Regions from separate parts of the Ectopseudomonas mendocina genome, predicted to be linked through region 4. Evidence: riboswitches for the same ligand, from Rfam matches in the RefSeq annotation. Region 4 holds a riboswitch; each other region holds the start of a gene.

Region 1 (7,677 bases), 1.1 Mb from region 4:
GCGCGTTGCAGGTCGATGTCATTGTCCCAGCGGGCGATGGCCACGGTGGCGGTGCAGTTGCCGATCAGGTTGGTCAGCGCGCGGCCTATGCCCATGAACCAGTCGACCGCGAGCACCAGCACCAGGCCGGCAGCGGGAATCGCCGGCACGGCGGTCAGGGTCGCGGCCAGGATCACCAGCGCCGAACCGGGAATGCCGTGGGCGCCCTTGGAGGTGATCAGCGAGACCAGCAGGATGGTGATCAGGTCGCTCATCGCCAGGTCGGTACCGGTGGCATGGGCGATGAACACGACCGCCAGGGTCAGGTAGATCGAGAAACCGTCCAGGTTGAACGAGTAGCCGGTGGGAATCACCAGGCCGACCGTGGAGCTGCGGATGCCCATGTGCTCGAGCTTGCGCATGATCTGTGGCAGCACGGCGTCGGACGAGGCGGTGCCCATGACGATGGTCAGTTCCTCGCGGAAGTAGCGCAGGAAGGGAAACAGGCCAACCCCACAAAAGCGCAACACACCGCCCAGCACGATCAGCACGAACAGTATGCAGGTCACGTAGAACACCGCCACCAGGGCACCTAGGTGCTTGAGCGAGTCGATGCCGTACTTGCTGGTGGTGAAGGCGACGGCGCCGAACACGCCGATCGGCGCCAGGCGCACGATCATGCCCATGATGCGGAAGATCACATGGCTGAATTCGTTGATCAGCCGGGCCACGCCGCTGGCCTGTTCACCGACGAGATTCAGCGCGCTGCCGAACAGCACGGCGAACAGCAGCACCTGGAGAATGTTGTTCTCGGCGAATGCGCCGAGCACCGAGGAGGGGATCAAGTCCATGATGAAGGTCGCCGGGCCGTGCAGCTCCTGGGTGCGACTGGCGTAGAGCGCGGCATCGCTGGCAGACAATTCGTTGAGATGGAGGTTGGCGCCAGAACCCAGGCCCAAACCATAGGCCACCACCAGCCCGAGAATCAGAGCGAAGGTGGTCAGCACCTCGAAATAGATCACCGACTTCAGGCCGATGCGGCCTACTTTCTTCAGGTCTCCGGCACCTGAAATGCCGCTGACCACCACGCAGAACACGATCAGTGCGATGAGCATCTTGATCAGCTTGATGAAGCCGTCGCCCAGGGGTTTGAGCTGGGTGGCCAGGTCCGGCAGGCTGAGGCCGCACAACACGCCAAGCACCAGGCCTATCACGACTTGCAGGAATAGCGAGCGGGGAAGCAGTTTCATGAACATTGCGGGGGTCTCCGTTAGGCGCGTTGATCCACGCCCGCACGGAGGCCCGGAAATGAACGCCTGATTGTTTTTATGGTATTACCGGTATGACCAGTTCAGGCTATGCGCAATCGCCAGGGCTGACAACCCCCTCTCTGTGAATGCCATGAGCAGTGGCGACGAACGGGAATACGAAGGCAGTCAGCAACTGGTAAGACCGGACTGCCATCGCGGCTGAAGCCCCTCCTGCGCATCGGGATTGGAGTGGCTGGCGGTGCGCGCGGCGCACCCTACGTAGGGTGTTGGTGTGGCGGCCCGGATTGCATTCGGGCTACGACTGGCGCGCCATTGTCGCTAGACTGCCCGGCCCGTTTTGGAGACCGTCATGAGCCAAGCCCCCTACGCCCTCGTTCTGTTCATTGGCCCAGGCCTGGCTCGTGGGGCGTCGGCCGAGCGTCTGCAGCAACGCATCGAAGCGCTGTTGGGCGAGGCGCACCTGCATGACTCGGAGCAGGACGATTGGTTGCAGGCCATCAATGAGGCGCCGCGACCGTTGCTGGTGGTCGATCTGGAACCACGCGCCGATGCCGCGCATCGCGACTGGCTGCGCGAGCGTATCGCCGAGCGCGGTGACGGGGCTGAGGTGTTCGTGGTCTGCACGGCGCTGGAGGACACCTGGCTCGATGGTCTAGGCGCGTTGCTGGCGCATCGTCAGGCGCATCTTCCCTGCAGCGACGTGCCGCCCGTGCCTGCGCACCACGCCTGGTCGCAGATTCCGCCACACGCGCAACGCCTGCTGCTGTGCAACGGCCCACGCTGCACGCGCAAGGGCGCGCTGGGCCTGTGGAAAACCCTGCGTCAGCGACTCAAGGCCGCCGGCAAACTGGAGTGCGAGGGCGGGGTGCACATCACCCGCAGCCAGTGCCAGTTCCCCTGTGACCTGGGGCCGACCGCGAGCCTTTATCCACAGGGCGAGTGGTATGGCATCAAGGACGAAGCGGCAGTGATTCGCCTGGTCGACGAACGCCTGGTGGCGGGCAGGGCGCTGCCGGAGTTGCGTATCGATGAGCAGGGCAACAATTAGCAACTCGGATTACGCCTGCGGCGAATCCAGGCTACGAGCAATCGCCGCTAAAGCGCCTCCCACAATTGCCCCCGTGCCTTGACTTGAGCGGAGTCGGATGGTCATATCCGCGCCGATTCAGGTGTCTCACGCCGCCGCGCGTGAGGTGAAACGGGAAGTCGGTGCAAGTCCGACGCTGCCCCCGCAACGGTAAGCGAGCGACGTTATCAACAGGCCACTGTGCGCCCTGCGCATGGGAAGGCGATGACGTCATGACCCTCGCCAGCCCGGAGACCGGCCTGAATCTGGGGTTTGCTGTCATTGCGCACTCGTGTCGCATCGGACGCCCCCCATTAGTCTGGCAACCCGCGGTGGGCGGGCGTTGACGCCGATCGTGGGTGTTTGCGCGCCCACATCTGCTGTTGCGCGTTTCCATCGGATTGCCGTGCCTTTTCTCTTTGCGATGGAAGCAATATGGCGCGCTATCCCCTGTTTCAAACCTCTGCATCGTTCGCGCTGCTGTTGGCCTCTGCGGCCATGGCTGGCGAAGCTCCAGTCGACCTCCCTGAAGTGACCGTCCAGGCACAAGCCGCGGTCGAAGAGGGCGCTACCGACCTGCATACCCCGACCGTCGCGGGCTCGCGACTGGGCCTGACGGCCCTGCAAACCCCCGCCAGCACCACCAGCCTCAGCGGTGCCGAGGTGCGTGAGCGCAACAACCGCAGCGTGCAGGATGCCGTGACGCGTACGGCAGGTATCAGTGATATCGGCGCACCCGGCAACGGCGGCACGGCGTTGTCGGCACGCGGTTTCACCGGTCATGCCTCGGTGATGACGCTGTTCGATGGCATTCGTATGTACACCGGCATGGGCACCGTGTCGTTCCCGCACGATCCCTGGATGGTCGAGCGTATCGACGTGCTGCGCGGCCCTGCTTCGGTGCTGTACGGCGAAGGTGCCACTGGCGCGGTGGTCAACGTGCTGGCGAAGAAGCCGTTCGAGGGCGAGATCAGGAACCATGTGCGCTTCGGCTATGGCTCGTTCGACCGCAACCAGCAGGCGCTGGACAGCGGCGGTTCGCTGAGCGACACCCTGAGTTACCGCCTCAATCTCAACCGTGAGGCCAGCCATGGCTGGGCCGATCGCGACGATTCGCAGAACCTGGGCCTGAGCGCTGCGTTGCGCTGGCAAGCCAACGATGACCTGGCCTTCACCCTGGCTCACGACCAGGGCAAGTTGAAGCCCGGTAGCTACTTCGGTACGCCACTGGTCGATGGCAAGTTGCGCGACAGCCTGCGCGATAAAAACTACAACGTACGCAACGCCGATATCGCCTATCACGAGCAGTGGACGCGACTGACCACCGACTGGACGCTTTCCGATCAGGTCAGCGCCAGCAACCAGCTCTACTACCTCAAAGCGCGCCGTTACTGGCGTAACGCCGAGAACTTCACCTGGGACGCCGCTCAGGGTCAGCTCAACCGCCGCGAACAGCTGGAAATCAAGCACGATCAGGAACAGATCGGCGACCGCCAGATCTTCACCTTCAACCACTCGCTGTTTGGCCTGGCCAGCCGTACCCTGGTCGGCGGCGAGTTCAACCGTATCCGTTTCAACCTGGCCAACAACTCGCCCTATACCGATGTTGGTGGTGGCGAATTCATCGATCCCTGGAATCCGCCACCCGGCTACTACCAGAGCCTCGATGCCTATCGCCCGCACTCGCGCAGCGAGACCCGTACCTTCGCCCTGTTCGCCGAGAACCAGCTGCAGCTCAGCGAACGCTGGTCGCTGGTCACTGGCATCCGTCGCGACCAGAACCATATCGATCGTGACGACCTGCGTGCAGGTACCCGATCTGATCGCAGCCTGAGCGGTGGAAACTGGCGTGCCGGCCTAGTGTTTGCCGTTACTCCGCAACTGTCGTTGTACGGTCAGTACTCCACCAGCGAGGATGGGGTGAACAACCTCATCACGCTCAATCCGGGCCAGCAGCAGATGGATCTTACCGAGTCCAAGCAGACCGAGTTCGGCCTCAAGCAGTCGTTCTGGGATGGACGCGGTGAATGGACGCTGGCTGCCTATCACATCGTCAAGAAGAAGCTGCTCAGTCGCGAAACCCCGACCTCGCCGACCGTGCAGATTGGCCAGCAGTCGTCCGATGGCCTGGAGGCGACTCTGGAGCTGGCACTCGACGGCGGCTGGCAGGTTTCGGCCAACGCGGCGTTCGTGCGCGCCGAATACGATGACTTCGTCGAAGGCGGCGGTGACCGCAGTGGCAATCGTCCGAACAACGTGCCGCGGCGCACCGCCAACCTGTGGCTGAACAAGGACTTCGGATGGGGTGTGGATGCCGGTATCGGCGCTCGCTATGTCGATGCCCGTTACGCCAATACGGCCAACACCGTGGACGTGCCGGGCTACACCGTGGTCGATGCCAATGTTGCCTGGCAGGTGCAGCCGGATGTGCGCCTGGGCCTGCAGTTGAACAATCTGTTCGACCGCACCTACGCCCGTAGCCAGATGCACAACGGCCAGCAGTGGCTGCTCGGCGAACCGCGCTCGTTCTTCGTCACTGCGGACTACAGCTTCTGATGCAGCGTCTGCGCATCCGCGAGCTGGCCTGGTCGCCCGACGGCCAGCGGCCGCTGCTCGACGGTATCGATCTGGCGGTCGACGATGGCGAGCTGGTGGGGCTGATCGGCCCCAACGGCAGCGGCAAGACCAGTCTGCTGCGCTGCGCCTATCGCTTTCAGCGGCCCAGTGGCGGCAGCATTGAGCTGGACGGCGAGGCGCTGTGGCAGCGCTCGCCGCGTTGGAGTGCGCAGCGCGTGGCGGTGGTGCTGCAGGAATTCCCGCAGGACTTCGGCCTGCGCGTGCACGAGCTGGCGGCCATGGGCCGCACGCCGCACAAGGGGCTGTTCGACGGCGACGATGCCGAGGATCGGCGTCTGGTCGACGAAGCGCTGGCGCGTGTTGGTCTTGGCGCATTGGCGCAACAACCTTTCGCTCGATTGTCCGGTGGCGAGAAGCAACGCGCGCTGCTGGCCCGCGCCCTGGTGCAGCAACCCCAACTGCTGATCCTCGACGAGCCGACCAATCACCTCGACCCGCGCTACCAGCTGGAGCTGCTGCGGCAGATCAAGGCGCTGGGCCTGGCGACCCTGGCCAGCTTCCACGACCTCAACCTGGCGGCGGCCTTCTGCGACCGCCTGTGCGTGCTCGACCAGGGCCGCCTGGTGGCCGTCGGTACGCCCGCCGAAGTGCTGACCGCCGAGCTGCTGCAGCAGGTGTTCGGCCTGCAGGCATTGGTCGACACCCATCCACTGGCGGGGCACCCGCGCATTACCTGGATAGTCTGATGAGTCTGTGCCATTCGCGGCTGAAGCCGCTCCTACCCACGTTTGTGCTCTCGGCGCTGTTGTCGGCGAACCCCGTTTGGGCGGCCACCGTCACCAGTTGCGACCGTCAGGTAACCATCGAGCAGCCGCCGCAGCGTGCGGTCAGCCATGACGTCAACATGACCGCCATGCTGCTGGCACTTGGTCTGCGCGAGCGCATGGCCGGCTACACCGGCATCAGCGGCTGGAAGACCCTCGACCCGGACATGCGCGCGCAGTTGGGCGGTCTGCCCGAGCTGGCCGTGCGCTACCCGTCGCTGGAGAATCTGCTCGATGCCGGCACCGACTTCGTCTTCGCCGGCTGGAACTACGGTATGCGCATCGGCGGCGAGATCACTCCAGCCAGCCTGGCGCGCTTTGGCATTCCGGTGTACGAGCTGAGCGAGTCCTGCGCGCATATCATGCCGGGGCGCGTCGCCAGCCTCGACGATGTCTACAACGACCTGCGCAACCTCGGCCTTATCTTCGCCGTCGAAGATCGCGCCGAGGCCCTGGTGCAGGTCATGCAGGCGCGGGTGGCGGCGGTGCAGGTTCGCCTGGGTGTGCAACCGACGCGGCCGCGGGTGTTCGTCTACGACAGCGGCGAGGACGTGCCCTTCAGCGCCGGGCGTTTGGGCATGCCGCAGCCGCTGATCGAGGCGGCTGGCGGGCGCAACGTGATGGACGGCGTGGCGGCCAACTGGATGAAGGTCGGCTGGGAGTCGGTGGTCGAGGAGGATCCCGAGCTGATCCTGATCGTCGACTATGGCGAGCGCACGGCCGCGCAGAAGCGCGATTTCCTCCTGCAGCATCCGGCCTTGCAAGGTGTCACGGCGATCCGCGAGCAGCGCTTTGTGGTGCTCTCCTATCTCGCCGTTACACCGAGCCTGGATAACGCCGCCGCCATCGAGACCCTGGCCGCCGCACTGCATCCCGAGGTTTTCGCACAGTGAGTCGCTATCGCCTGCTGCTGCTCGGGTTGATCGGGCTGCTGGCGCTATCCTGTGCGGTTTCACTGGGTTTCGGCGCGGCCCAGGTGTCGCTCGAACAGGTGCTGGCGATCCTCGGTCAGCACCTGTTCGGCATCGTGCCCGAGGCAGCGGTGAGCGTCGGTCAGGACAGTATCGTCTGGCAACTGCGCGCGCCACGGGTGCTGCTCGGCGCGCTGGTGGGCGCTGGGCTGGCGCTGGTCGGAACGGCGCTGCAGGCGGTGACGCGCAACCCGCTGGCCGACCCGCACCTGCTCGGCGTCAGCTCCGGCGCGGCTTTCGGCGCTGTGGTCGTGGTGCTCTACCTGGGCGAGTTCGCCGGGCTGCTCAGCCTGCCGCTGGCGGCCTTCGTCGGCGCATTGGCAAGCATGCTGCTGGTGCTGGCCATCGCCAGTCGCAGCGGGCGGCTGGAGAGCGACCGCCTGCTGCTGGCCGGGGTGGCGGTGTCGTTCGTGATGATGGCGGCGAGCAACCTGCTGCTGTACCTGGGCAACCCGCATGCGGCCAGCTCGGTGCTGTTCTGGATGCTCGGCGGCCTCGGCCTGGCGCGCTGGGAACTGCTCTGGCTGCCGGCCGTGTGCCTGTTGCTGGCGCTGGCCGTGCTGCTGGGCTTGGGTCGTGCGCTGAACGCGCTGATGGCCGGCGAGCAGAGCGCGGTAAGTCTTGGCCTGGAGCCGCGCCGGGTGCGCCTGCTGGTGTTCGTGGTGGCCTCGCTGCTGACTGGGGTGCTGGTGTCGCTGTCCGGCGCCATCGGCTTCGTCGGCCTGATGCTGCCGCACGTGGCGCGCTTTCTGGTCGGCGCCGAGCACCGCCGCCTGCTGCCCGTGGCGGCACTGCTCGGTGCGCTGTTTCTGGTCTGGGTCGATGTCGCGGCGCGCACCTGGCTGGCGCCGCAGGATCTGCCCATCGGCATCGTCACCGCCGCCATCGGCGGGGTGTTCTTCGTGGCCCTGCTCAGGCGCCGCTAGCCACCGACTTCATAGGCGGAAGCGCTGCACCTGACTTTGCAGCGTACTGCCGAGGCGGGCCAG
Region 2 (7,677 bases), 1.1 Mb from region 4:
ATGGTCGGGCGCTTTAGATGGCGCGGCGAAACCACTGGGTCACATTTCTAACGATAGAATTTGCAAATGAGCGTTATAGAAGGCATAGTCGCCAACTTGTAAATTCAACCGACACGGTCGTGCCCATGCTAAAACGCTTCGCACCCCTCGTGCCTCTTGCACTCACAGTCTTTCTCGCTGCCTGCGCCGGCCACTCGCCGCAACCGCAGATCAGCGAAGCCACGGCCGAGCCAGTCACTCGCCCGCTCTCTCATCGGGTCATACCAGCCGATGACGATGAAATCACCGCACTGATCGACGACAAACCCTACGAAATGCCGCAATTGGCCGACAGCCTGCTTGATCTCGGCCGTTCGCTGATCGGTACTCGCTATCGCTACGGTGGGACCTCGGTACAGTCCGGGTTCGATTGCAGCGGCTTCGTCGGTTACCTGTTCCGCAAAGAGGTCGGTCTCGAATTGCCGCGCTCCACTCGTGAATTGATCAATCTGGATGCGCCGAAGGTGGCCCGTGCCGACCTGGAGCCAGGTGACCTGATTCTGTTCAACGATCGCGGCCGCGGTCGCGTCAGCCACGCCGGCATCTACCTGGGAGATGACCAATTCATCCATTCCAGCAGCAGTCGCAGTGGTGGCGTGCGCATCGACAGCCTGGACGACAGCTACTGGAATCGCAGTTACCTGCAAGCCAAGCGCGTGCTCGCCCTGGCTCCGGTTGAAGATCAGGTCGCTGCCAAGCGTCATAACTGATGTATACGGCGTAACCGCAGAATCTGTTCAAGGGCTGTTTCGATAGGTCTTGAACGGAGCTGAGGGTTGCGCCGTTCGTCGTGAATCGGCAGAGTAGAGCGCATTCAGGCTCTGGATCGCCTCGCTTATGCCCGTCACGACCCGTGTCGTCCTTATCTCCCTCGTTCTGCTACTGAGTGCGTGTAGCAGTCGTGCTCCCTCTCCTCAGCCTACCTACAGTCCTCCAGTCTCTTCTTCGTCCTATCAGGGCGGCGCCGAAGATGTCTTGTTCCGCGCCCTCGGTCTGGTCGGTACGCCCTATCGTTATGGCGGCAATACCCCGGAAGGCGGCTTCGACTGCAGTGGTCTGATCGGCTACGTCTACCGCGATGCAGCCGGTATCAGCCTGCCACGTTCGACCCGTGAGCTGAGCGCGATGCGTACCCCGGATGTTCGGCGCGATGCCCTGCAGAGTGGTGATCTGGTGTTCTTCGCCACCAATGGCGGTCGTGCCGTCAGTCATGCCGGCATTTATGTCGGCGAGGGGCGTTTCGTCCATGCGCCGTCCAGTGGCGGTACCGTGCGCCTGGACAGCCTCGATAACGTCTACTGGCAGCGTGTCTACCTCGATGCCAAACGAGTCATCACCCCAGAGCTCGCTCGTAACCCCTGACCCTCCATGAGCGAGCCCATTCGCCTGCCGCCTCAGCCTGAGCTCTGTGAGCTGTGCGCGCGGTCTGTCGCACTGACCCGCCATCACCTGATTCCCAAGGCGCTGCACGACAAGGTCTATGTGCAGAAACGCTTCGCTCGTCATGAGCGCATTACCGCCACGCTTTGGGTCTGCCGCGCCTGCCATAACCAGATTCACCGTCTGTTCAGCGAAAAGGAGCTGGCGCTGACTTACAACAGCCGCGAGGCGCTGCTGAGTGATGAGCGTTTGCGGACTTTCGTCGATTGGTTGGCGAGCAAACCGCCTGGGTTCATGCCCAGGCACTGAGCGGCGTTGACGGGTAGGGCTGCCAGCCTCTACCCTGCGCGCCTTGCTTCAGGTGCCCCGAGTCGCTGCGAATGACGGCCGAGGGGTGAAACAGGGAAGCCGGTTCGAATGCCGGCGCTGCCCCCGCAACGGTAGGTGAGTCAAACGCTGCTCGAAGCCACTGTGCTATGCACGGGAAGGCGCGGTGTCGAACCTTTGGGTTCGCTCACGAGCCCGGAGACCGGCCTGTCGCAGTTTCACGGCATCGCGGAGGGCGCTGTCCGGCTAACGCTCCGGTTTGACCGGGGCGTTCGTGTTTTCTGTCTTCCGCTCGCCTGACCAGCCATTGGCACCTGGATGAGGATGTGCGGATCATCGCGACCTTCTTCCTCATTGCCGTTCGCACTGTTTATCGATCAACAGGCGGCGCGGGTGCCTGACGTACAGGAGCACAGCATGAGCGAGTCCACCGAGCGCGATGCCCGCCACAAGGCGCGCATGCAGCGCAAGAAAGCCCTGATCGACGAGAAGATCGCCCAGGCTCAGGACGAATACGGCCTGCTGCTGGTGCACAGCGGCAATGGCAAGGGCAAGAGCAGCAGCGCTTTCGGCATGGTCGCGCGCGCCCTCGGTCATGGCCTCAAGGTCGGCGTGGTGCAGTTCATCAAGGGTGCCGCCAGCACCGGTGAGGAAACCTTCTTCCGCCGCTTTCCCGAGGAAGTCAGCTATCACGTGATGGGCGAGGGTTTCACCTGGGAAACCCAGGATCGCCAGCGTGATATCGCCAAGGCGCAGGAAGCCTGGGCCATTGCCAGGCGCTTGCTTGGCGATGAATCCATCGGCCTGGTGGTGCTGGATGAGCTGAACATCGCCCTCAAGCATGGCTATCTCGAACTGGATGCGGTGCTGGCCGATATCGAAGCGCGGCCGCTGCTGCAGCACGTGGTGGTAACGGGGCGGGGCGCCTTGCCGGGGATGATCGAGGCGGCCGATACGGTCACCGAGATGAGTCTGGTCAAGCATGCGTTCAAGTCCGGAGTGAAGGCGCAGAAGGGCATCGAATTCTGATGGAAGCACGTCACTGCCCGGCGCTGCTGATTGCCGCGCCAGCTTCGGGTCAGGGCAAGACCACCGTCACCGCCGCGCTGGCGCGCCTGCATACGCGTCAGGGGCGCCGGGTGCGAGTGTTCAAGTGCGGCCCGGACTTCCTCGATCCGATGATCCACGCCCGCGCCAGCGGCGCGCCGGTGTACCAGCTCGACCTGGCCATGGTGGGTGAGGCGGAGAGCCGCCGGCTGTTGTGGCAGGCCGCGGGCGAGGCCGATCTGATCCTGATCGAAGGGGTGATGGGCTTGTTCGACGGCAAGCCGTCGGCGGCCGATCTGGCCCGTTACTTTGGCGTACCGGTACTGGGCGTGATCGACGGTGCAGCCATGGCGCAGACCTTCGGCGCGCTGGCTCACGGCCTGGCCACCTTCCAGCCGGATCTGCCGTTTGCCGGAGTGCTCGGCAACCGCGTCGCCAGTACCCGCCATGGCGATATTCTGCGTGATGCCTTGCCATCGAGCATCCGCTGGTTCGGCGCTTTGCCGCGCAGTGCCGCGGTGGAGTTGCCGAGTCGGCATCTGGGCCTGGTGCAGGCAACTGAGCTGGCCGATCTGGAAGCACGCCTGGACGCCGTCGCCGACGCCCTGGCGGCCAGCGCCGATGTCGATCTGCCGCCGGCGGTGAGCTTCGCCGCGCCGCAGATCGACGAACCTGCGCCCTTGCTCCAAGGCGTGCGGATCGGTGTGGCGCGGGATGCCGCGTTCGCCTTCCTTTATCAGGCCAATCTCGACCTGCTGCAGGCGCTGGGGGCTGAGCTGCGCTATTTCTCGCCGCTGATCGATCAAGCGCTGCCGGACGTGGACAGTCTCTACTTGCCTGGCGGTTATCCCGAGCTGTACCTGGCAGAGCTGGAGGGCAACCAGGCCATGGCTGCGGCGATCCGTACCCATCACCAGGCCGGCAAGCCACTGCTCGCCGAGTGTGGCGGCATGCTCTATTTGCTCGATGAGCTGCGCGACAAGCAGGGCGGCAGTGGCCGCATGCTTGGCCTGCTCAGCGGCAGTGCGGCTTTGCAGCCACGGCTGACGGCACTGGCCCTGCAGGAAGTGACGCTGCCGGAAGGCGAGCTGCGCGGCCACAGTTACCACCACTCTCGCCTGGAAAGTCCCTTGCAGCCCCTGGCGCTCGGCCGTTGCCCGAACGGCAAGCCGGTGGCCGAGGCGGTCTATCGCCTGGGTCGGCTGACGGCCAGCTATATCCACTTCTACCTGCCGTCCAATCCGGAGGCGGCCGCCGCGCTGCTGCGTCCATGAGCGAGCATGCTTTCACTCCAGCAGAGCGTGCGGCGGTATACCGCGCCATTGCCGAGCGCCGCGACATGCGCCACTTCGCCGGCGGGCAGGTACCGCCTGAGGTGTTGGCGCGGCTGCTCGAAGCGGCGCACCACGCGCCCAGCGTCGGCCTGATGCAGCCGTGGCGCTTCCTGCGTATCAGCGATCCGCAATTGCGTGAGGCGGCCCATGCGCTGGTGGAGGTGGAGCGGGTACGCACCGCCGAAGTCCTGGGCGAGCGCTCGGATGAGTTCATGCGGCTCAAGGTCGAGGGTATCCGCGATTGCGCCGAGCTGCTGGCGGTGGCGCTGATGGAAGGGCGCGAAGCGCATGTCTTTGGACGACGCACGTTGCCGGAAATGGATATGGCTTCGGTGGCCTGCGCCATTCAGAATCTGTGGCTGGCTGCGCGGGCCGAAGGGCTGGGCCTGGGCTGGGTGTCGTTGTTCGACCCCGAAGCGCTGGCCGGGCTGCTGGGTATGCCGGCTGGCAGCAAGCCGGTGGCGCTGCTGTGCCTGGGGCCGGTGCACGCCTTCTACGAGAAACCGATGCTGGTGGAAGAGGGCTGGGCCACACCTCGGCCGCTGTCCGAATTGCTGTTCGAGAATCGATGGGGATCCTCTGGTGAGTGAACGATGAGCCTGGCGCTGATCACCTGTGCCAGCGTGGCGCTGGATGCCTTGCTGGGCGAGCCACGCCGCGCGCATCCGCTGGTTGCCTTCGGCCGCCTGGCCGGGCGCCTGGAGCAGCGCTTCAATCCCGCTGGTGGTGGCTGGCGTAGTCATGGCGTGACGGCCTGGTGCCTGGCAGTGCTGCCGCTGACCTTCATCACCTGGCTGCTGGTGCAGGTGAGCTCGTTTGGTTGGGCGGTGGAGATCTTTGCTTTGTACTTCGCCCTTGGCCTGCGCAGCCTGTACGAGCACGCACAGCCGGTGGCGCAGGCGCTGCGCCTGGGCGATCTGGCCCTGGCGCGTGAGCGGGTCGGCTGGATGGTCAGCCGTAACACTGCCGAACTGGACGCCACGGGCGTGGCCCGCGCCGGCACCGAGTCGGTGCTGGAAAATGGCTCCGATGCGGTATTCGCCGCCTTGTTCTGGTTTATCGTCGCCGGCGCCCCCGGCGTGGTGCTGTACCGCCTGAGCAACACCCTCGACGCCATGTGGGGTTACCGCAACGAACGCTTCGAGCGCTTTGGCTGGGCGGCGGCGAAGATCGATGATGTGCTCAATTACATTCCAGCGCGCCTGGTTGCGTTGACCTACGCCCTGCTCGGGCACACCGCTCTGGCCCTGCGCTGCTGGCGCAAGCAGGCGCCCTTGTGGGACAGTCCCAATGCTGGCCCGGTAATGGCGTCTGGCGCAGGCAGCCTGGGTGTCAGTCTGGGCGGTGTGGCGGAGTATCACGGCGAGCGGCATGAGCGCCCGCAGTTGGGCGAGGGCCCGGCGCCGCGTGCGCGGGATATCGAGCGGGCGATGAATCGAGTCGTCGCGGGCGTTGGCTTATGGCTGGTATGCCTGATCGTATTGGAGGTCTGGGTTGCTTGAGCATGGAGGTCGACTGCGCGCCGCTGCGCAGCGCTATGGCATCCCCCTTGAAGACTGGCTGGATCTGTCCACCGGAGTTGCGCCTTACGGCTGGGATCTGCCGGCCGTCCCCGGTTCGGCTTGGGCTCGCCTGCCTGAAGCGGACGATGGGCTGGAGCAGGCGGCGCGCGACTACTACGGCGCCGTCAGCCTGCTGCCGGTAGCCGGTTCGCAAGCGGCGATCCAGACTCTGCCACGTCTGCGCCGCAATGCCAGTGTCGGCATCATCGCGCCCACTTACGCCGAGCACGCCGCAGCCTGGCGTCGTGAAGGCCATCGTGTCACCAAGCTCAGCGAGGGTTCGGTGCATCGCGCGCTGCCGCAGCTGGATGTGTTGCTGGTGGTCAACCCGAACAACCCGACTGGCCGCCTGATCGAGCCGCCCCGTCTGCTCGACTGGCACGATGAGCTGGTCGAGCGCGGCGGCTGGCTGGTGGTCGACGAAGCCTTCATGGATTGCACGCCGGAGCACAGCCTGGCCGCCTACAGCGACATGCCGGGGCTGATCGTGCTGCGTTCGTTCGGCAAGTTCTTCGGCCTGGCCGGCCTGCGTCTTGGCTTCGTCCTGGCCGCTCAGGCGCTGCTGGATGAACTGGAAACGCTGCTCGGCCCATGGGCCGTCAGCGGCCCGGCACGCAGCGTGGCGCTGAGCCTGCTGGTCGATGGTGAGGGCCAGCGTCGCCAGCGTGAACGCCTGCTGGCCGACGGCGAGCGCCTGCAGGCATTGCTGCGTGACTGTGGCTTGCCATCGAGCGGCGGCTCGTCGCTGTTCCAGTTTTGCTGCACCCGGCGCGCCGTGCCCTGCGCCGAGCTGATGGCGCGCCGCGGCATCCTGGTGCGCCTGTTCGCCGAGCTGGACAGCCTGCGCTTCGGCTTGCCGGCGGACGAATCTGGCTGGCTGCGCCTGGAACAGGCGCTGCTGGAATGTGCGCCGATACTGGCGAGTCTCGAGGAAACGCCCTGATGGCCACCCTGATGGTGCAGGGCACCACCTCCGACGCCGGCAAGAGCACGCTGGTGACGGCGCTGTGCCGCTGGGCGCGGCGTCAGGGCATTTCCGTGGCGCCGTTCAAACCGCAGAACATGGCGCTCAATTCCGCCGTGACCGCCGACGGCGGCGAGATCGGCCGCGCGCAAGCGGTGCAGGCGCAGGCGGCCGGTCTGGAGCCGCATACCGACATGAACCCGGTGCTGCTCAAGCCCAACAGCGACATGGGCGCTCAGGTGATCATCCACGGCCGCGCCATCGGCAACATGCAGGCGCTGACCTATCACGGCTACAAGCCGGTGGCCATGGCAGCGGTGCTGGAATCCCATGCACGATTGCAGGAGCGCCACGAGCTGGTGTTGGTCGAAGGCGCCGGCTCGCCCGCCGAGATCAACCTGCGGGCCGGCGACATCGCCAACATGGGCTTCGCCGAAGCGGTGGATTGCCCGGTGATTCTGATTGCCGATATCGACAAGGGCGGCGTGTTCGCCCATCTGGTCGGCACCCTGGAACTGCTCAGCCCGAGCGAGCAGGCGCGTGTCCAGGGCTTCGTGATCAACCGTTTTCGGGGCGACATCGCGTTGCTCAAACCGGGGCTGGACTGGCTCGAACAGCGTACCGGCAAGCCAGTGCTGGGCGTGCTGCCGTACCTGATGGATTTCCACCTGGAAGCCGAAGACGCCGTCGATACCCGTCAGCAGGCCAAGGACGCACAGGCGTTGCGCGTGGTGGTGCCGGTTCTGCCGCGTATCAGCAACCACACCGATTTCGATCCGTTGCGCCTGCACCCACAGGTGCAGCTGACCTTCGTCGGGCCGGGCCAAGCCATTCCCCCGGCGGATCTGATCATCCTGCCTGGCTCCAAGAGCGTACGTGCCGACCTCGCGCGCCTGCGTGAACAGGGCTGGGATGCAGCCATCGCCCGCCACCTGCGCTACGGCGGCAAGGTTCTGGGTATTTGCGGTGGTCTGCAGATGCTTGGTCGACAGATTCACGACCCGCACGGCCTGGAGGGTGTTGC
Region 3 (7,677 bases), 1.1 Mb from region 4:
GGTATCGCCCAGTTGCGTACGATCCTGCGCGGTCTTGTCGGAAAGGCCGCCCTCGAAACTGTCGAAGATCAGGAAGCGGCCCGACCAGGCGCTGGCAGCCAGCGCGCTGGCGATCATGTGGCTGGAGTGACCGCGCCAGCAGCCGCACTCGGCGATATCGCCGGTTACCTGCCCGTTGGCTACGCGCTGCACTGCCTGCATCAGCGTATGAAAGCGCATCTGCTTGGCCAGGTCGTCGCTGGAGGCAGTGAGGCGCCGGGAGTGCTGGTAGGCCTCCAGGTAGGCATCGCCCGTCCGTGGGTAATTCCAATAGCGCTCGATATCGTCGAGATTGAGTTTGCTATCGATACGGCCTGCGGCCTTGTTGAACAGAAAACGCAGTCGCGATAACCAATTGATCGCCATTCGCCTCTCCAAGGCATATCCATGTAGTGAGACCACGGACAGGTATCCAGGCCTCGAACCGGCGGTACGTTAATGGAGTGGCTTTAGCAGCACCAGCTCTATGATGTGATTTTGCCTTAGTCGGTGCTGAGCGCCGGATACCAGCGCGGCGTATACACCCACTCGCCGCCGTCGGCACGGGGGAAGCGACGGGTCTGGCTGGAGCCGATGATCACCAGGGTGCGCATGTCGACCATCTCCGGCGTCAGCTCGCCGAGGGTGAGGCTGCGTAGCGCCTCGGCGGGGCGGCCGATGTCGCGGCCGAGTACCACCAGGGTTTCTGGCGCGCGGTGCTGGCGCAGCAAGTCGAGTGCGCGGCCAAGCTGCCAGGGGCGGGCCTTGGAGATCGGGTTGTAGAAGGCCATGGCCAGGTCAGCGGCAGCGGCGTGCTGCAGGCGCTTTTCGATCACCGCCCAGGGCTTGAGGTTGTCCGATAGCGAGATCAGGCAGAAGTCATGACCCAGCGGTGCGCCGGCCTTGGCAGCCGTGGCCAGGGCAGCGGAGACGCCCGGCAGCACTTCCAGCTCTACGCTGTGCCAGGCCTCGTTCTGTGGGCTTTCCAGCGCCTCCATTACCGCGGCGGCCATGGCGAACACGCCGGGGTCGCCGGAGGAGATCATCACCACCCGGCGGCCAGTGGCGGCCAGCTCGAAGGCGTGGGCGGCGCGTTGCAGCTCCTCGCGATTGTCGCTGGGGTGCAGGCATTGATCGGCGCGTAGCGGGCCGGCCATCTTCACGTAGGTGTCATAGCCGAGCAGGTCTTCGGCCTCGTCGAGGGCGCGGCGCACGGCGGGGGTCATGTGTTCGGCGGCACCGGGGCCGAGGCCGACCACGCTGAGGCGGCCACGGCGTTGGCCGAGGTGCTCGATATCCAGCGGCCGTTCATCTAGCAGCAGGCGCAAGCCATCGCCGGCATGGTGCTCGGGCGGCAGTTCGGATGTGCTGTGGATAAAGCGTAGCGGCAGTTTCAACTCTGCTGCGATGGCGTGCAGCTCGACGTTGGCCATCCAGCTTTTGTCCGCCAGCAGCACGGCCAGCGCTTGTGGCGCCAGGTTGGCTGCGGTCAAAGCTTGCTGCAGGCGACCCGGTAGATCGGCATCGGGGCGTTCGATCAGCGCGGCGGCGCAGCGCGGGTGGATCAGCAGCTCGTCTGCTTGCGCTGGGCGTGCCTGCGCGGTGATGTGAATGACCCGGCTGGCGGCGTTATCCACAGGCAACTGCGCGGCTTCCAGCCAGGGCGCCTGGCCTTCGATGCGCACCGTTTCGCCGCCGAGCAGGTCGCTGACGAAGCGCTTGCCCTGCTGCAGGTCGGCCAGCGCATAACCGGCCGGTGGCTCCAGCAGGCAGGTGCCGAAGCGCAGTTCGCCGCTGGTGGTGATGGCCGGCGTCACGCCCAGGTGTGCGGCGATCTCACGGGCCAGGCGGTTGACTCCGGCCAGGCCGCCGAGCAGCGGCACCACGGCGCTGCCCTCTTCGGCCAGAGCCAGTACCGGCGGTTCGGCGCCTTTTTCCGCCAACAGCGCGGCCAGGCTACGGATGACGATGCCGGCAGCGCACAGCACCAGCAGCGGCTGACCGGCGCGATAGAGGGCGCGCAAGTGCTCACCGAACTCGTCGTAGTGGCGCTCGGCGCCATCGGCGCGCCCGCGCAGGCCATGGATCACGGCCTGTGGATAAAGCGCCTTGAGGCGTTGTGCAGTGGCCAGTGCGCTGGCGCCGAGGATGACGATGTTCATGGGCAAATCCTGTAGCCCGGATGCAATCCGGGGAATGGGTTTCCCGGATTGCATCCGGGCTACGTTCGGGCTTCGGGCGTAGGGTGGATGACGATTTTTTCATCCACCAGCGCGGTGGCGGGTGGGTGAAGCACCATCCATAAACTATGTTCGGGCTTCTAGGTGTGGGAGGCGCTTTAGCGGCGACTGTCGCGGCTGAAGCCCCTCCCACAATGACGTGTCACCCCCGCCATTTCTGTCCGGGCACCAGAATCATCGAGAAATAAGGGGAATCCATCGGCTCCACCTCGTCCAACGGCACGATCTTCTGGCTGGCCATGGTCGCCCGCTCGACGTAGTGGGCGCGCTCGTCCAGGCCGAGCTTGCGCAGCACGCGGCGCACCTTGTCGAAGTTGCGCCCGAGCTTCATCACCACGGCCGCTTCGGCGTCGCGCAGGCGCTGTTCCAGCTCGTCTTCCGGCAGCACGCCGGAGAGCACGCTCAACGATTGGTTGCGATACACCAGCGGGGTGCCGAGCACCGAGGCACAGCCGAGCATCGAGCACACGCCGGGCACCACTTCCACTTCGTAGCGCTCGGCCAGGCGGTCGTGCAGGTACATGTAGGAGCCGTAGAAGAACGGGTCGCCTTCGCAGATCACCGCCACGTCCTGGCCGGCGTCCAGCAACTGGGCGATCTGCTGCGCGCAGGTGTCGTAGAAGTCGGCGATCACGTCCTCGTAGGACAGCGGTGGGGCGAGCTTCTCGGTGGTCACCGGGTAGACCAGCGGCAGGCGCTGCTGGGCGGCGTCCAGGTGTTCCTCGATGATGCCAAAGGCATTACCGCCATGGCCGGCGTTGTGCTTGGCCTTGGCCACGAAGTAGGCCACCACTGGCGCCGATTTGAGCAGGCGCAGTGCCTTGAGGGTGAGCAGCTCGGGGTCGCCGGGGCCGACGCCGAGGCCAAGCAGACGGCCAGCCATCACTCCACCTCCGAGGCCAGTGCGTTGACCGCGGCCACCGCCATGGCACTGCCGCCGCGGCGACCGCGGACGATCACGTAGGGCACGCCACGGCTGTCAGCGGCCAGCGCATCTTTCGACTCTGCCGCGCCGATAAAGCCCACCGGCATGCCGATGATCAGCGCCGGCTTCGGCGCGCCGGTGTCGAGCATTTCCAGCAGGTAGAACAGCGCGGTAGGGGCATTGCCGATCACCACCACGCTGCCTTCGAGATGTTCGCGCCAGTGCTCCAGGGCCACCGCCGAACGGGTGTTGCCGACTTCGCGGGCCAGCTCCGGCACGCCAGCGTCATGCAGGGTGCAGATCACCCTGTTGTTCGCTGGCAGGCGCGGGCGGGTGATGCCCTCGGCGACCATGCGCGCGTCGCAGAGGATCGGCGCGCCGGCCAGCAGCGCCGCACGACCGGCCGCGCCGGCACCGGGGGAAAAACGCAGATCTTCCACCACATCGACCATGCCGCAGGCGTGGATCACCCGCACGGCGAGTTTTTCCAGGTCGGCGGGGATGCTGTCGAGGTTGGCTTCGGCGCGGATGGTGGCGAAGGAGCGGCGGTAGATTTCCTGGCCGTCGCGGATGTAATCAAGCATCGGGTGTTCCTGCGGGGTGTTGGCGGGCGAACCAGGCGCCGGCTTCGTCGATGGTCATGGCGGGCGCCAGCAGGCGGCCGAAACCGGGCGCCTCGGGCGTGCGTTGATAGAGCTGGTAGTGGTCGGGTGTGCTGGCCAGCAAGGTGTAGGGCTGCACCCGAGCGCTGGCGCAGCTGCGCGGGCAGGCGCTGAGGTGCACCTGCGGGCGGGCGCCGCTTTCGCGCAGCAACTCGGCCAGGTGCAGGGCGTGGTGTTTGCTGTCGGCCAGGCCGCGTGCGCAGGCCGTAGAGCCGGTGCAGGCAACCAGGCCGAGCAGCGGCTCGTCGGCGTGAATTAGCAGGCCGAGTTCGCCTAGTGCGGCCAACAGCTCACGGCTGGCGGATTCCGGCACATTGCCCAGCAGCACGCCTTGCCAGGGTGTCAGGCGCAGTTCGCCGTCGCCGTGGCGCTCGCTCAACTCGGCCAGCGCCAGCAGTTGTTCGGCATGCAGCCGCCCCAGTTGCGCGCCAGCGACGATCATGCACAGGCCGCTCTGCGCTTGTGGATAAATCCCAGCCGGCGAGCGGCTGATCGTTGCGGCAGGCTGCCACGTCGCAGGTGCCTGCAGGGTGAAATCCAGGCGTGCCTGCAGGCGTTGTAGCAACTCGTCGGTTGGGATCTGTGCCAGTAATTGGCGCATGCGCGATTGCTCGGGCGTCGCCAAATCGAGGAACAGCAGTAGAAGCTGACGCACCAGCTCGACCGCCTGAGTCGCCTCGACTCGCGCCAGCGGCGCGTCGACGGGGCAGCCGGCCAGGCCCAGTAGCAGGTGCTGTTTGTCTTCGGCGGCCAGCCACAGGTCGTGCGGGTGTTCGCGCATGGCCAGGGTTTCGCCGCCATCCAGTTGCAGGGCGAACTTGGGTGATAGGGCGTGCAGCGCCGGGGTGTCCTGCAGCAGGTCGAGCAACTGATTGGCCAACGGGCGCACGTCCATCCGTGCCTGTGGGTCGAGGCCGGCAGCGGGGCTGAGCAGCAGGTTGCGCACGTCGTCGGCGCTTGCCACGCGCGGGCCGAGGCCGGCGCCGAGCAGGGCGTCGATCAGTGTGCTTTCCTGGCCGGGCAGTACGCCACGAATCTGCAGATTGCTGCGGTTGGTCAGCTCCAGCACACCGCTGGCATGCTGCCGCGCTGCTTCGGCAATCGCTCGCGCCTGTGCACTGCGCAGCACGCCGCCGGGCAGTTTGACCCGGCAGATGCCGCCATCCAGCGCAGGCACGATGCGCAGCAGGCCGGGGCAGGCGGAAGGGCGGACGGATGTAGGCAAGCGGTCACCTGTGGATAACGACGCGGCGACCGAACCAGCGAAATCCCATAGGGGACTCCATGGCATCGGTACACCCCGCCCGATGTTGGCACTCGCGACCAGCGTTCGTCGGCAGGTCTCCTGGCTGACAGGTCTTCGTCCGCCGCGCCTTCCCGGTTACCCAGTGGCCGATTGCGTTGGACTCGCTGTTTACAGTTGCGGGGGCAGCCACGGTGAACCGTGTTCCCTCTTGGGGACGCTCTGAAACGACCATTTACCGTCACTCCCGCGAAGGCGGGAGCCCAGGTAGTACTGAGATTCTGGATTCCGCCTGAGCGGGAATGACGACTATTTCAGAGTTTCCTTAGGCCCTTTACTGAGTTCTATCGACTCTAGGGCACCGACGAAGGCGCTATTATGCCCGCTTTGCCCGGCGCCGTGACACGCGCCTTGTCGGCTACTTGCGAGGAAGGTGGATGAAACCCTGGTTGACCCTGGTCGGCATCGGCGAAGACGGCTATCCCGGCCTGGGCAAGGCCGCGCGACGCGCCCTGCTGGCGGCCACGCGCATCGTCGGCGCGCCACGCCAACTGGCGCTGTTGCCGCCGTGCATCAGTGGCGAGCGGGAAGCCTGGCCGAGCCCCTTCGATCTGCAACCGCTGCTGGCGCGGCGTGACGAGGCGGTGTGCGTGTTGGCCAGTGGCGACCCGATGTTCTACGGCGTCGGCGCCAGCCTGGCGCGCCAGGTGCCGGCCGATGAGTTGCAGGTATTGCCGGCGCCGTCCTCGGTATCGTTGGCGGCGGCGCGCCTGGGTTGGCCGCTGCAGGAGGCGGAGGTCGTGTCGCTGGTCGGCCGGCCGCTGGCCACGCTCAACGCCCGTCTGTATCCCGGCACGCGCCTGCTGGTGTTGAGCGCCGATGGCGACACGCCTGCGCAGGTGGCCGAAGCCCTGTGTGCGCGCGGTTTCGGCGCCAGCCGCCTGACCCTGTTGGAGCACCTCGGCGGCCCTGGCGAGCGCCGACTCGATGGCCTGGCCGCGAGCTGGAACTTGCCGCGTGGTGCCGATCTCAACCTGCTGGCGGTGGAGTGTTTGGCCGACGCCGGGGCACAACTGTTGCCGCCGACCTGCGGCCTGCCGGACGACGCCTATCGCCACGATGGGCAACTGACCAAGCGCGACGTGCGCGCGGTCACCCTGGCGCGTCTGGCGCCGCTGCCCGGCGAGCTGCTGTGGGACGTTGGCGCCGGTTGCGGCTCCATCGGTATCGAGTGGATGCGCGCGCACCCGGCCTGCCGTGCCATCGCCATCGAAGCCAACGAGGGGCGCCAGGAACATATCCGCCACAACCGCGATGCTCTGGGCGTGCCCGGGTTGCAGCTGGTCGCCGGGCATGCACCCGAGGCTCTGGCCGGACTGCCGGCGCCGGATGCCATCTTCATCGGCGGCGGCGTTACCGTACCTGGCGTGCTGGACGCCTGCTGGGCCGCGCTCAAGCCCGGCGGGCGCCTGCTGGCCAATGCCGTGACCATTCAGAGCGAGGCGGCGCTGGTGAATTTCCGCGAGCAGCAGGGCGGTGAGCTGCTGCGCCTCGTCGTAGCTCAGGCGCAGCCACTGGGCGGCTTCGACACCTGGCGCGCAGCGCTGCCAATCACCTTGCTGGCGGTGCGCAAACCTTGAACCGGCGCATTCTGCTGCTCGGCGGCACCACCGAGGCGCTGCGCCTGGCGCGCCGGTTGGGCCCGGAGACGGTGTACAGCCTGGCCGGCCTCGGCCGGGTGCCGGACGACCTGGCCTGCCGCGTGCGGGTCGGCGGTTTCGGTGGTGCCGATGGTCTGGCCGCCTTTATCGCCAATGAAGGCATCGAGCTGCTGCTGGATCTGACTCACCCCTATGCGGCGCAGATCAGCCATAACGCCGCCCGTGCTGGCGAGATCGCAGGCGTGCCCTGTTGGGCGCTGCGTCGCCCTGGCTGGGAGGCCGGCCCTCAGGATGACTGGCGTGAGTTCGAGGATTGGGACGATCTGATCCGCCTGCTGGCGCCTTTCAACAGGCCTTTCTTCACCTCAGGCCGCGAGCCGCTGGCGCACTTGCACGAGATCCCGGCGCACCAGCATTGGACGGTGCGCTGCCTGCAGGCCGAGCCGGCGCCAACCCGTGCCGAGGTGATCGGTGCGCGCGGGCCGTTCAGCCTGGAAAGCGAGCGTGAGTTGTTCGCCCGTATCGCCTGCGACGTGCTGGTGAGCAAGAACAGCGGCAGCCAGTCCACCGAACCGAAGCTGCAGGTGGCCCGCGAGCTGGGCCTGCCGGTGCTCCTGCTGCGTCGGCCGGCGCTGCCGGAGGTGGATCGAGAGTTCGCCGAGATGGAGGCATTGTGGGAGGTGCTCCAGCAGCAGCTCTGATACGGATGCCGCTTGCTGGGCGTGAGGCGCGATAGCTGACTCACCCTGTATGTACGCGGCCAGCTGGTGCGCGCGGCGCCCCTACGGGGGAGTCGCGATGGCTGATCAGGCTGTGCGTCTGATCTTGAACGCGGCATGCAGGTCGGCCGTCGGCGTGGGCGCGAAGCACATCCTGTCGAACACGCCATTGAGGTGATCGACCAGCAACTGGGTCGCGCACGGGATGT
Region 4 (7,677 bases):
GAGCGGATCACACTGTGGCTGCCAATGTTGCTGCCGAAGTTGCTTTCCAGGCCCCAGATCGCCACCAGTATCCGGGCTTCTACTCCGTATTGCTGCTCGATGCGCTGTAGCACGCTGTTGTGCTGCGCCAGCAGAACACGCCCGCGGCCGATGCGGCTGGAAGACACGGCGCCATCAAGGTATTCCCACACCGGTCGCGTGAATTCCGGTTGGCTACTGTCGGCCTTGAGTACGGCGGGGTCAGGGCTGATTCCGGCAAATGCTCGGTCGAACACGGCTGCATCGATGCCATTGGCCAGCGCTTCATTGCGCAATGCTTGCTGCCATTCGAAGAAGCTTGGCGCTGGAGCCGTAGGCGTCGTCTGCGTGACGGCGGGGCTGGGTGTCGCCGGCAGGCTTTCAGCGGGAGCCTGAGCGCAGGCTGCCAGCAGGAGGATAGGGAGCAGGGCCAGAGTGCGGCGAGGTAGCTGAGGTGGCATGTCTATCTCAAAGCGTTTAGCAGGTCGCTACCTTAGCATGCCCGTGCTGTAGACAGGGCTATCAGCATGTTTACGCCGCCCATAAAGCAAGAAGCCTCCCAATTGTGGGAGGCTTCGCGGCGGTAACTGCCTTTGCCTTTCTGCGGTCGTTCCTGGCGGGAGCGAAACAGTGGCTGGGCGACGATGGATTTGGCCTTGTTCGGCCGCTTTGCGGCTTTCTTGCTCATACGGTGATCCTCGGTTGAGCCTGCTCCCATGCAGGCGCGCGAAAAAATATGCGCCGCTGTACAGAAAATGTCCAGACCGTAGAGGCGGGCGACTCGAACCGGTGTGTCGGCAGGTGTTCTCGCCCCCCCCCCCCCCGCTTGGCGCTTTTTCGGCCGCAGTTTTGGCCGGATCGTCCCTTTAGCCGTGGTCTGAATCCTGATTCACTACATGCAGGTGAATCAGGATTCAGACCATGGCTTATCGCATCACTGAAGCTCGACTCGACCGCGATCAGACGCAGCGCCAGCGCATCCTCGATTGCGCCTTGCTACGGGTGGCCGAGGGCGGTTTCGCTGCCCTGACCATGCAGGCGCTGGCCGAGCATGTCGGTATCGCCACTGGCAGCCTATACCGCCATTTTCGCAGCAAGGGCGAACTGGCCGCCGAGGTTTTCGCCAGCGCCAGCCAACGTGAGGTTGATGCCCTGGCCACCGCCTTGCGCGGGCCGGGCAGTGCCCGTGAGCGGCTGCGTATCGGCCTCGAACAGTTCGCCGCCCGCGCCTGGCACAGCCGCCGCCTGGCCTTTGCGCTGATCGCCGAGCCGGTCGATCCGGAGGTCGACGAGCAGCGCCTGCTCTACCGTGAAGCCTATGCCGAACTGTTCATCGATTTGCTGGAGGAAGGCGCCGCTGCCGGCGAATTTCGCGTCGAGCAGATCGCTCTGACGTCGGCTTGCCTGGTCGGCGCGATTGCCGAGGCGCTGGTCGGTCCCCTGTCACCACCTGCTCGCGCCGCTCGCGAGGCCGGTCAACCCACCCTGGAGCTGGCTCAGGTCAGCGCCAGCCTTGCCACCTTCTGTCTGCGCGCCGTCGGCGCCGAGGAGCCCTCGCGATGAGACCCAGCCTGCATGCCGAAACACATGAAGTGTTCAACCAGGTGCCGAGCCTGGACGGCACCAACCTCTACCGCCTCGATCTGCCGCTGCAGGAGTGGACTCGTCGTTATGATGGGGCCTGGGCCGACGAGCGTCTGAGCGCCTATGGCGCGCTGGCCGGCGGCGCCTTGATGCAGGCAGGCTTTCTCGCCAACGAGAACAAGCCGGTGTTCAAGAGTCATGATCGCTACGGCAATCGCATCGATCTGGTGGAGTTTCACCCGGCCTACCACGAGCTGATGCGCACGGCCGTCGAGCATGGCCTGCCGTCGCTGCCCTGGACAGACCCACGCGCTGGCGCGCATGTCGCCCGTGCCGGCCTGACCTATATGCACAGTCAGGCCGAAGCGGCCAGCGGCTGCCCGCTGACCATGACCTTCGCTGCGGTGCCTGCCATTCGCCTGCAGCCCAACGTGGCCGAGCAGTGGCTGCCGAAGATCCTCGCCACCGAGTACGACCCGCGCAATTTACCGATGGAGCAGAAAACCGGCGTCACCATCGGTATGGCCATGACCGAGAAGCAGGGCGGCACCGACGTACGTGCCAACACCACCCGCGCCTATCCCATCGGCCTCGGCGGGCCGGGGCAGGGCTACGAGCTGGTTGGCCACAAATGGTTCTGCTCGGCGCCGATGTGTGATGCCTTCCTTACCCTGGCCTACACAGACAAGGGCCTGTCATGTTTCCTGCTGCCGCGTCACCGCCCTGACGGCACGCGCAACGCGTTCTACATCCAGCGCCTGAAGAACAAGCTGGGTAACTGGGCCAACGCCTCCAGCGAGGTGGAGTACCGCGGTGCCTTCGCCTGGATGCTTGGCGAGGAAGGACGCGGCGTGCCCACCATCATCGAGATGGTGGCGATGACGCGCTTCGATTGCATGGTCGGCTCCAGCAGCTTGATGCGTCAGGCGCTGACCCAGGCCGCGCACCACTGCGCACACCGCCAGGTCGGCGGCAAGCTGCTCGCAGACCAGCCGCTGATGCAGAACGTGCTGGCCGACCTGGCGCTGGAGAGCGAAGCCGCGCTGGCGCTGTGCATGCGCATGGGGCGTGCGCTCGACCACTCGCATGACGCGCAGGAAGACAAGTTCGCCCGCCTCGTCACTGCCGTGGGCAAGTACTGGATCTGCAAGCGTGCGCCGGAAATGATCTACGAGGCCAGCGAGTGCATGGGCGGCGCCGGTTACGTCGAGGAAACCATCCTGCCGCGCCTGTACCGCGAAGCGCCGGTCAACTCGATCTGGGAAGGTTCGGGCAACGTGCAGTGTCTGGACGTGCTGCGCGCCTTGTCCAAGGAACCGGGCGTGCTCGATGCGCTGTTCGCCGAGCTGGGCGACGGCCACGGTGATGCCCGTCTGAAGGCGCACATCCAGCGTTTGAAGGCCGACTTCAGCGATACCGCCGATATCCAGTACCGCGCCCGCCAGCTCACCGAAGACATGGCCGTGGCGCTGCAGGCCAAGCTGCTGCTGGAAGCGGGCAACGCCACCGTCTCCGATGCCTTTATCGCCAGCCGTCTGGAGGGCCGTGGCCGGGTCTACGGCACCTTGCCGCGTGGTGTCGACGTCGAGGCGCTGCTGGCGCGTAGCACGCCGCACCTGGCCTGATCGGAGGTTCGCCATGCACGCTCATCCGCGTTATCGGGAGCTGGTTGAGCAAGGCTTCGCCGACGCCAATTTCATCCAGGATCTCGGCATTCGTGCCACCGACTGCGGCCCAGGGTGGGTCGAGGCGGCGCTGGATATCCTGCCGCGCCACCTGCAGCAGAACGGTTTCATCCATGCTGGTGTGCAGACCACTCTGGCCGATCATGCTGCCGGTGCCGCCGCCGCGACGTTGGTGGCCGAAGGGCAGACGGTGCTGACCCTGGAATTCAAGGTCAACCTCCTGCGCCCGGCGCGTAGCACGCGCCTGTTCTGCCGCGCCGAGGTGCTCAAGGCCGGGCGCCAGGCCACGGTGGTTGAGGCCGAGGTGTTCGGCGAGGAGAGCGGCCAGAAGCGCCTGTACAGCAAGGCTTCGGTGACCATGGCGGTGGTGACGTTGCCGGCCTGAGCGAGAGCCGAGAGCGGATGGCCAGGCACGCTGTTTTTTAGCCGAGCAGGCGAGTAATCTTGCGCTCGATGGTTCTGCGTGCACGCATGTGACGCGGATGAAAAGGGAACAGGGTGCGGCGAATCTCGCCAATGCCCTGGCTGCCCCCGCAACTGTAAGCGGCGAACGATGCCCTCATGCCACTGACTTCGGTCGGGAAGGCGGGCGGAGTGCCAAGCCGTGAGCCAGGAGACCTGCCATCGACAACGGGCGTTTCGCCCAACCTTCATCCGAATCGTCGCGCGGTGGGCGCGAACAAGGAACTCGCATGCATATCGAACCCGGTGTCGTCGAAGGCGCCAAGATCCTCCTCAGCTACGCAACGGCCGTCACCGCTTTCGGCCTGACCGCCAAACTCGCCCTGGACAGCGTCCGCAGCAACGGTGGTGTCGCCGCCCTGGCTTTGCGCAGCCTGCTGACCACCGCCCTGGTGTTCTGCTTCTTCGAAGTATTCCCGCATCACCCGGTGGGTGTTTCCGAGGTGCATCTGATCCTCGGTTCTACCCTGTTGTTGCTGTTCGGTGCCGGTGCTGCTGCCATCGGCCTGGCCGCGGGGCTGTTGCTGCAGGGGCTGCTGTTCGCCCAGTTCGACCTGCCGCAGTACGGCATGAACGTCACCACGCTGTTGATCCCGTTGTGGGGCATCAGCCTGCTGGCCAAGCGCATCGTTGCGCCGGGTACCGCCTACGTCGATCTTTCCTATAAGCAGGCACTGGCACTGTCGACTGCCTACCAGGGTGGCATCGTCGCCTGGGTCGCGTTCTGGGCCTTCTACGGTCACGGCTTTTCCAGCGAAAACCTGGCAGCAGTGGGCAGCTTCGGCCTGGCTTACATGAGCGTGATCCTGATCGAGCCGCTGATCGACCTGGGCGTGCTGGCCGGTGCCAAGGCGTTGTCGCGTTTCAGCCAGGGGCCGCTGTTCAACGTGCGCCTGCACCAGGCGGCCTGACCCAGTCGTTTAGCGGCGGCGCTGCCAGATCATCTTGCCGGTATTGCTCTCGGTGACCAGATACTGGTCGCTGAAGCGGTAATAGGCAGCGGGTTGATAATCGGCGGCGCCTGCCAGGCGCACCATCAGCATGCCGTCCTGGCTGCGCCATTGGCCGCTGTACTGCACCTCGCCGGGGCTGTCGTAGCTCCAGTCGCTGCCGCCGCCGGCCGAGCGGCTCCACTGCGTGACGCTGCCATCGGCGTTCAACTGCAGGGTCATCACGGTGTTGAACGAAGCGAAGTTGGCGCCGCCACTGTTGATGATCTTCTCGTGCACCCAGGTGCCGACCAGTGCCGAATCCTGAACGCCTGCTGCAGGTGGGGGGGCTGCTGCTTCGCGCTGGAATAGTGTCTGACGTTCCAGTACCTCGCCGTTGCGTGGGTTGCGAGCCGCGATGCTGGTGTTGAGCATGGCATTGGCGTAGGTGGCGTTCATGTTGGCCAGCAGCAGGCCGGACTGTGGATCGCTGATCTCGGCGCGCAGCACCTGTCCATCGTAGTGGCCCTTCAGATTCAGGCGCAGGGTCTGATTCTCAACGTATTGCCCCTCAACCTGATTGCCCTGCTGGCGCAGAATCAGCACGGTCGGCAGGCCGTCGAGCGTGGCGCGGTAGTGACCGTCCAGCTCACCTGCCTGAACGCTGAAGCAGGAAACGACAGCCAGCAGCAGAAGGATTGGACGAACCATGGTAATGACCTCCGACGAGTAGCTCCAAGTCTAGTCTCGGCCGTCGGGTGGTGAGTCCTGTCGCGCTATGTTTTCGTCACCGTATGCAGGCAAGATAGGCGCGTACGTTCAGTCAGGAAGATGCACAGTGAAAGCCTGCTCAGATGATTTCATCGTTGCCCTCACGCCCGAAGAGGCCGTCGATCGCCTCGCCGCGTTGCACCAGGAGGCCACTGGCGCCCTGAGCCACGCGCTCAAACGCTACCTCAAGGAGCGCATCCGTCCCGATGCCAGCGAGCACTGCCTGTTCCGCTACCCCGAATTGCGCCTGACCTACCTGTGCCAGGGCGAGGTGCCGACCACCGTGCGCGCCTACGCCAAGGTGCAGGTGCCTGGCACCTACGCCATCACCGTGACCCAGCCGGCGGCCTTCCGCAAATACCTGCTGGAGCAACTGCGTCCGCTGATGAACGATTTCACCCTGCGCGTGGAAGTCGGCCGCAGCCAGCAGAACATTCCTTACCCGTACGTGGTCGAGGGCGGCGATGAGCTGGCCGGCAGTGGTGTGACCGCCGCCGAGCTGGCGCGCGTATTCCCCAGCACCGACCTGTCCGCCGCCACCGACGGCACCGCCGATGGCCTGTACGACTGGGAGAACATCGACCCGCTGCCGCTGGCGCTGTTCGACGCGGCGCGCACCGATTTTTCGCTCAAGCGCATCCAGCACTACACCGGCAGCGACTGGCGCCATGTGCAGCCTTGGATCCTGTTGACCAACTACCATCGTTATGTCGACCAGTTCATCCGTCACGGCCTGGACATGCTGGTGGGCGACTCGCGCTTCACCCGCATGGTGCTGCCGGGCAATGTGGTGGTCGAGCGTGGCATGGCCGAAGGCGAGATGCAGGCAATCATCGAGAATGTGGTCTGGCACCGCTATCAGATGCCGGCCTACCACCTGCAGGCCGAGGATGGCCACGGCATCACCCTGGTCAATATCGGCGTCGGCCCGTCCAACGCCAAGAACATCACCGACCACCTGGCCGTGCTGCGCCCCCACTGCTGGTTGATGATCGGCCACTGTGGCGGCCTGCGTCAGTCGCAGACCATCGGCGACTATGTGCTGGCCCACGCCTACATGCGCCGTGACGGCATTCTCGACCGCGTGCTGCCGCCGAACATTCCCCTGCCGGCGCTGGCCGAAGTGCAGCAGGCGCTGCAAGAGGCGGCCAAGCTGGTCACTGGCGAGCAGGGCGACGAGCTGAAGAAGCGCCTGCGCACCGGCACCGTGCTGACCTACGACGACCGCAACTGGGAACTGCGCTGGGCCCAGGAGCGCCCGCTGATCAACCTGTCGCGCGCGGTGGCGGTGGACATGGAAAGCGGCACCATCGCAGCCCAGGGCTATCGCCTGCGGGTGCCCTACGGCACCCTGCTGTGTGTGTCGGACAAGCCGCTGCACAGCGAGATCAAGCTGCCCGGCGCCGCCGGCGCCTTTTACGAGCGCGCGGTGACTCAGCACCTGCACATCGGCATCGCCGCGCTGGAACTGATGCGCAGCCAGCTCAACTCGCTGCATTCGCGCAAGCTGCGCAGCTTCGACGAGCCGCCGTTCCGTTGAGGTGCAATCCGGCGCTGAAGGCTTGAGCGCGGCCAGCAGGCTGTTGTCGCGCTCAAGTATCTGTTTGCCAGCGGTGCGCACAGCGCACCCTACGCCATTCAGCCATCGCTGGTCGGGGCATTTCAGGCCGCAACCGGCGCCTCGTCACGTAGCAGTTCGGCCAGCGCTGCGCGGTCGATGTTGGCGCCGCTGAGTACCACGGCCACGCGCTGGCCGGCATTGAGTTCACGCTCCTGCATCAGAGCAGCCAACGCCGCAGCGCCGGCACCTTCGGCGAGGTTGTGGGTGTCCTCGTGATAGGTGCGGATGGCGGCGCGAATTTCCTCGTCGTCGACCCGTACGATGCGCGAGGCGCCGACGCGGATCATGTCCAGCGCCAATTCTTGCGGCTGGCGGCAGGCCATGCCGTCGGCCAGCGTATCGGCGCGTTCGGTCTGCACCAGGCGGCCTTGCTCGAAACTCTGCGCATAGGCGTCGGCGCCGCTGGCGACGACGCCGACGATTTCGGTGTCGAGACCAAGCAGGTCGCGGGTGCGGATCATCCCGCAGATGCCCGAGCCGAGGCCGATAGGCACATACACCCGGCGCAGATTCGGTACCGCCTCCAGCAGTTCCAGGGCATAGGTAGCCACGCCGCGCACCAGATCCTCGTGCAGTGACGGCACCCAGTGCAGGTCGTCGCGTTCGG

The links. A riboswitch is a leader RNA that binds a small molecule or an ion and turns the genes downstream of it on or off. The one in region 4 is predicted to bind cobalamin.
Region 1: another riboswitch for cobalamin. It lies ahead of C7A17_RS10745 (TonB-dependent receptor); the one in region 4 lies ahead of C7A17_RS05700 (energy-coupling factor ABC transporter permease).
Region 2: another riboswitch for cobalamin. It lies ahead of cobO (cob(I)yrinic acid a,c-diamide adenosyltransferase); the one in region 4 lies ahead of C7A17_RS05700 (energy-coupling factor ABC transporter permease).
Region 3: another riboswitch for cobalamin. It lies ahead of cobG (precorrin-3B synthase); the one in region 4 lies ahead of C7A17_RS05700 (energy-coupling factor ABC transporter permease).

The regions. Positions count from the first base shown of each region.
Region 1 is NZ_CP027657.1:2,306,249-2,313,925, forward strand. Features, by position in the region: gene C7A17_RS10735 (C4-dicarboxylate transporter DctA) at 1-1,235, opposite strand, end outside; gene C7A17_RS10740 ((2Fe-2S) ferredoxin domain-containing protein) at 1,600-2,298, shown strand; cobalamin riboswitch at 2,401-2,594, shown strand; gene C7A17_RS10745 (TonB-dependent receptor) at 2,752-4,872, shown strand; gene C7A17_RS10750 (ABC transporter ATP-binding protein) at 4,872-5,639, shown strand; gene C7A17_RS10755 (ABC transporter substrate-binding protein) at 5,639-6,610, shown strand; gene C7A17_RS10760 (FecCD family ABC transporter permease) at 6,607-7,614, shown strand; gene C7A17_RS10765 (methyl-accepting chemotaxis protein) at 7,624-7,677, opposite strand, start outside.
Region 2 is NZ_CP027657.1:83,482-91,158, reverse strand. Features, by position in the region: gene C7A17_RS00505 (C40 family peptidase) at 126-749, shown strand; gene C7A17_RS00500 (C40 family peptidase) at 877-1,401, shown strand; gene C7A17_RS00495 (hypothetical protein) at 1,408-1,728, shown strand; cobalamin riboswitch at 1,762-1,971, shown strand; gene cobO (cob(I)yrinic acid a,c-diamide adenosyltransferase) at 2,164-2,775, shown strand; gene C7A17_RS00485 (cobyrinate a,c-diamide synthase) at 2,775-4,067, shown strand; gene bluB (5,6-dimethylbenzimidazole synthase) at 4,064-4,717, shown strand; gene cbiB (adenosylcobinamide-phosphate synthase CbiB) at 4,721-5,629, shown strand; gene cobD (threonine-phosphate decarboxylase CobD) at 5,622-6,632, shown strand; gene C7A17_RS00465 (cobyric acid synthase) at 6,632-7,677, shown strand, end outside.
Region 3 is NZ_CP027657.1:2,296,948-2,304,624, forward strand. Features, by position in the region: gene C7A17_RS10690 (TylF/MycF/NovP-related O-methyltransferase) at 1-405, opposite strand, end outside; gene cobJ (precorrin-3B C(17)-methyltransferase) at 522-2,180, opposite strand; gene C7A17_RS10700 (precorrin-2 C(20)-methyltransferase) at 2,401-3,141, opposite strand; gene C7A17_RS10705 (precorrin-8X methylmutase) at 3,141-3,767, opposite strand; gene cobG (precorrin-3B synthase) at 3,760-5,070, opposite strand; cobalamin riboswitch at 5,164-5,346, opposite strand; gene cbiE (precorrin-6y C5,15-methyltransferase (decarboxylating) subunit CbiE) at 5,526-6,728, shown strand; gene C7A17_RS10720 (cobalt-precorrin-6A reductase) at 6,725-7,450, shown strand; gene C7A17_RS10725 (GntR family transcriptional regulator) at 7,556-7,677, opposite strand, start outside.
Region 4 is NZ_CP027657.1:1,217,547-1,225,223, reverse strand. Features, by position in the region: gene C7A17_RS05725 (lytic murein transglycosylase) at 1-479, opposite strand, end outside; partial or broken gene arfA (alternative ribosome rescue factor ArfA) at 560-706, opposite strand; gene C7A17_RS05715 (TetR/AcrR family transcriptional regulator) at 940-1,581, shown strand; gene C7A17_RS05710 (acyl-CoA dehydrogenase family protein) at 1,578-3,227, shown strand; gene C7A17_RS05705 (PaaI family thioesterase) at 3,241-3,672, shown strand; cobalamin riboswitch at 3,725-3,927, shown strand; gene C7A17_RS05700 (energy-coupling factor ABC transporter permease) at 3,980-4,660, shown strand; gene C7A17_RS05695 (hypothetical protein) at 4,670-5,389, opposite strand; gene amn (AMP nucleosidase) at 5,517-6,989, shown strand; gene C7A17_RS05685 (threonine dehydratase) at 7,112-7,677, opposite strand, start outside.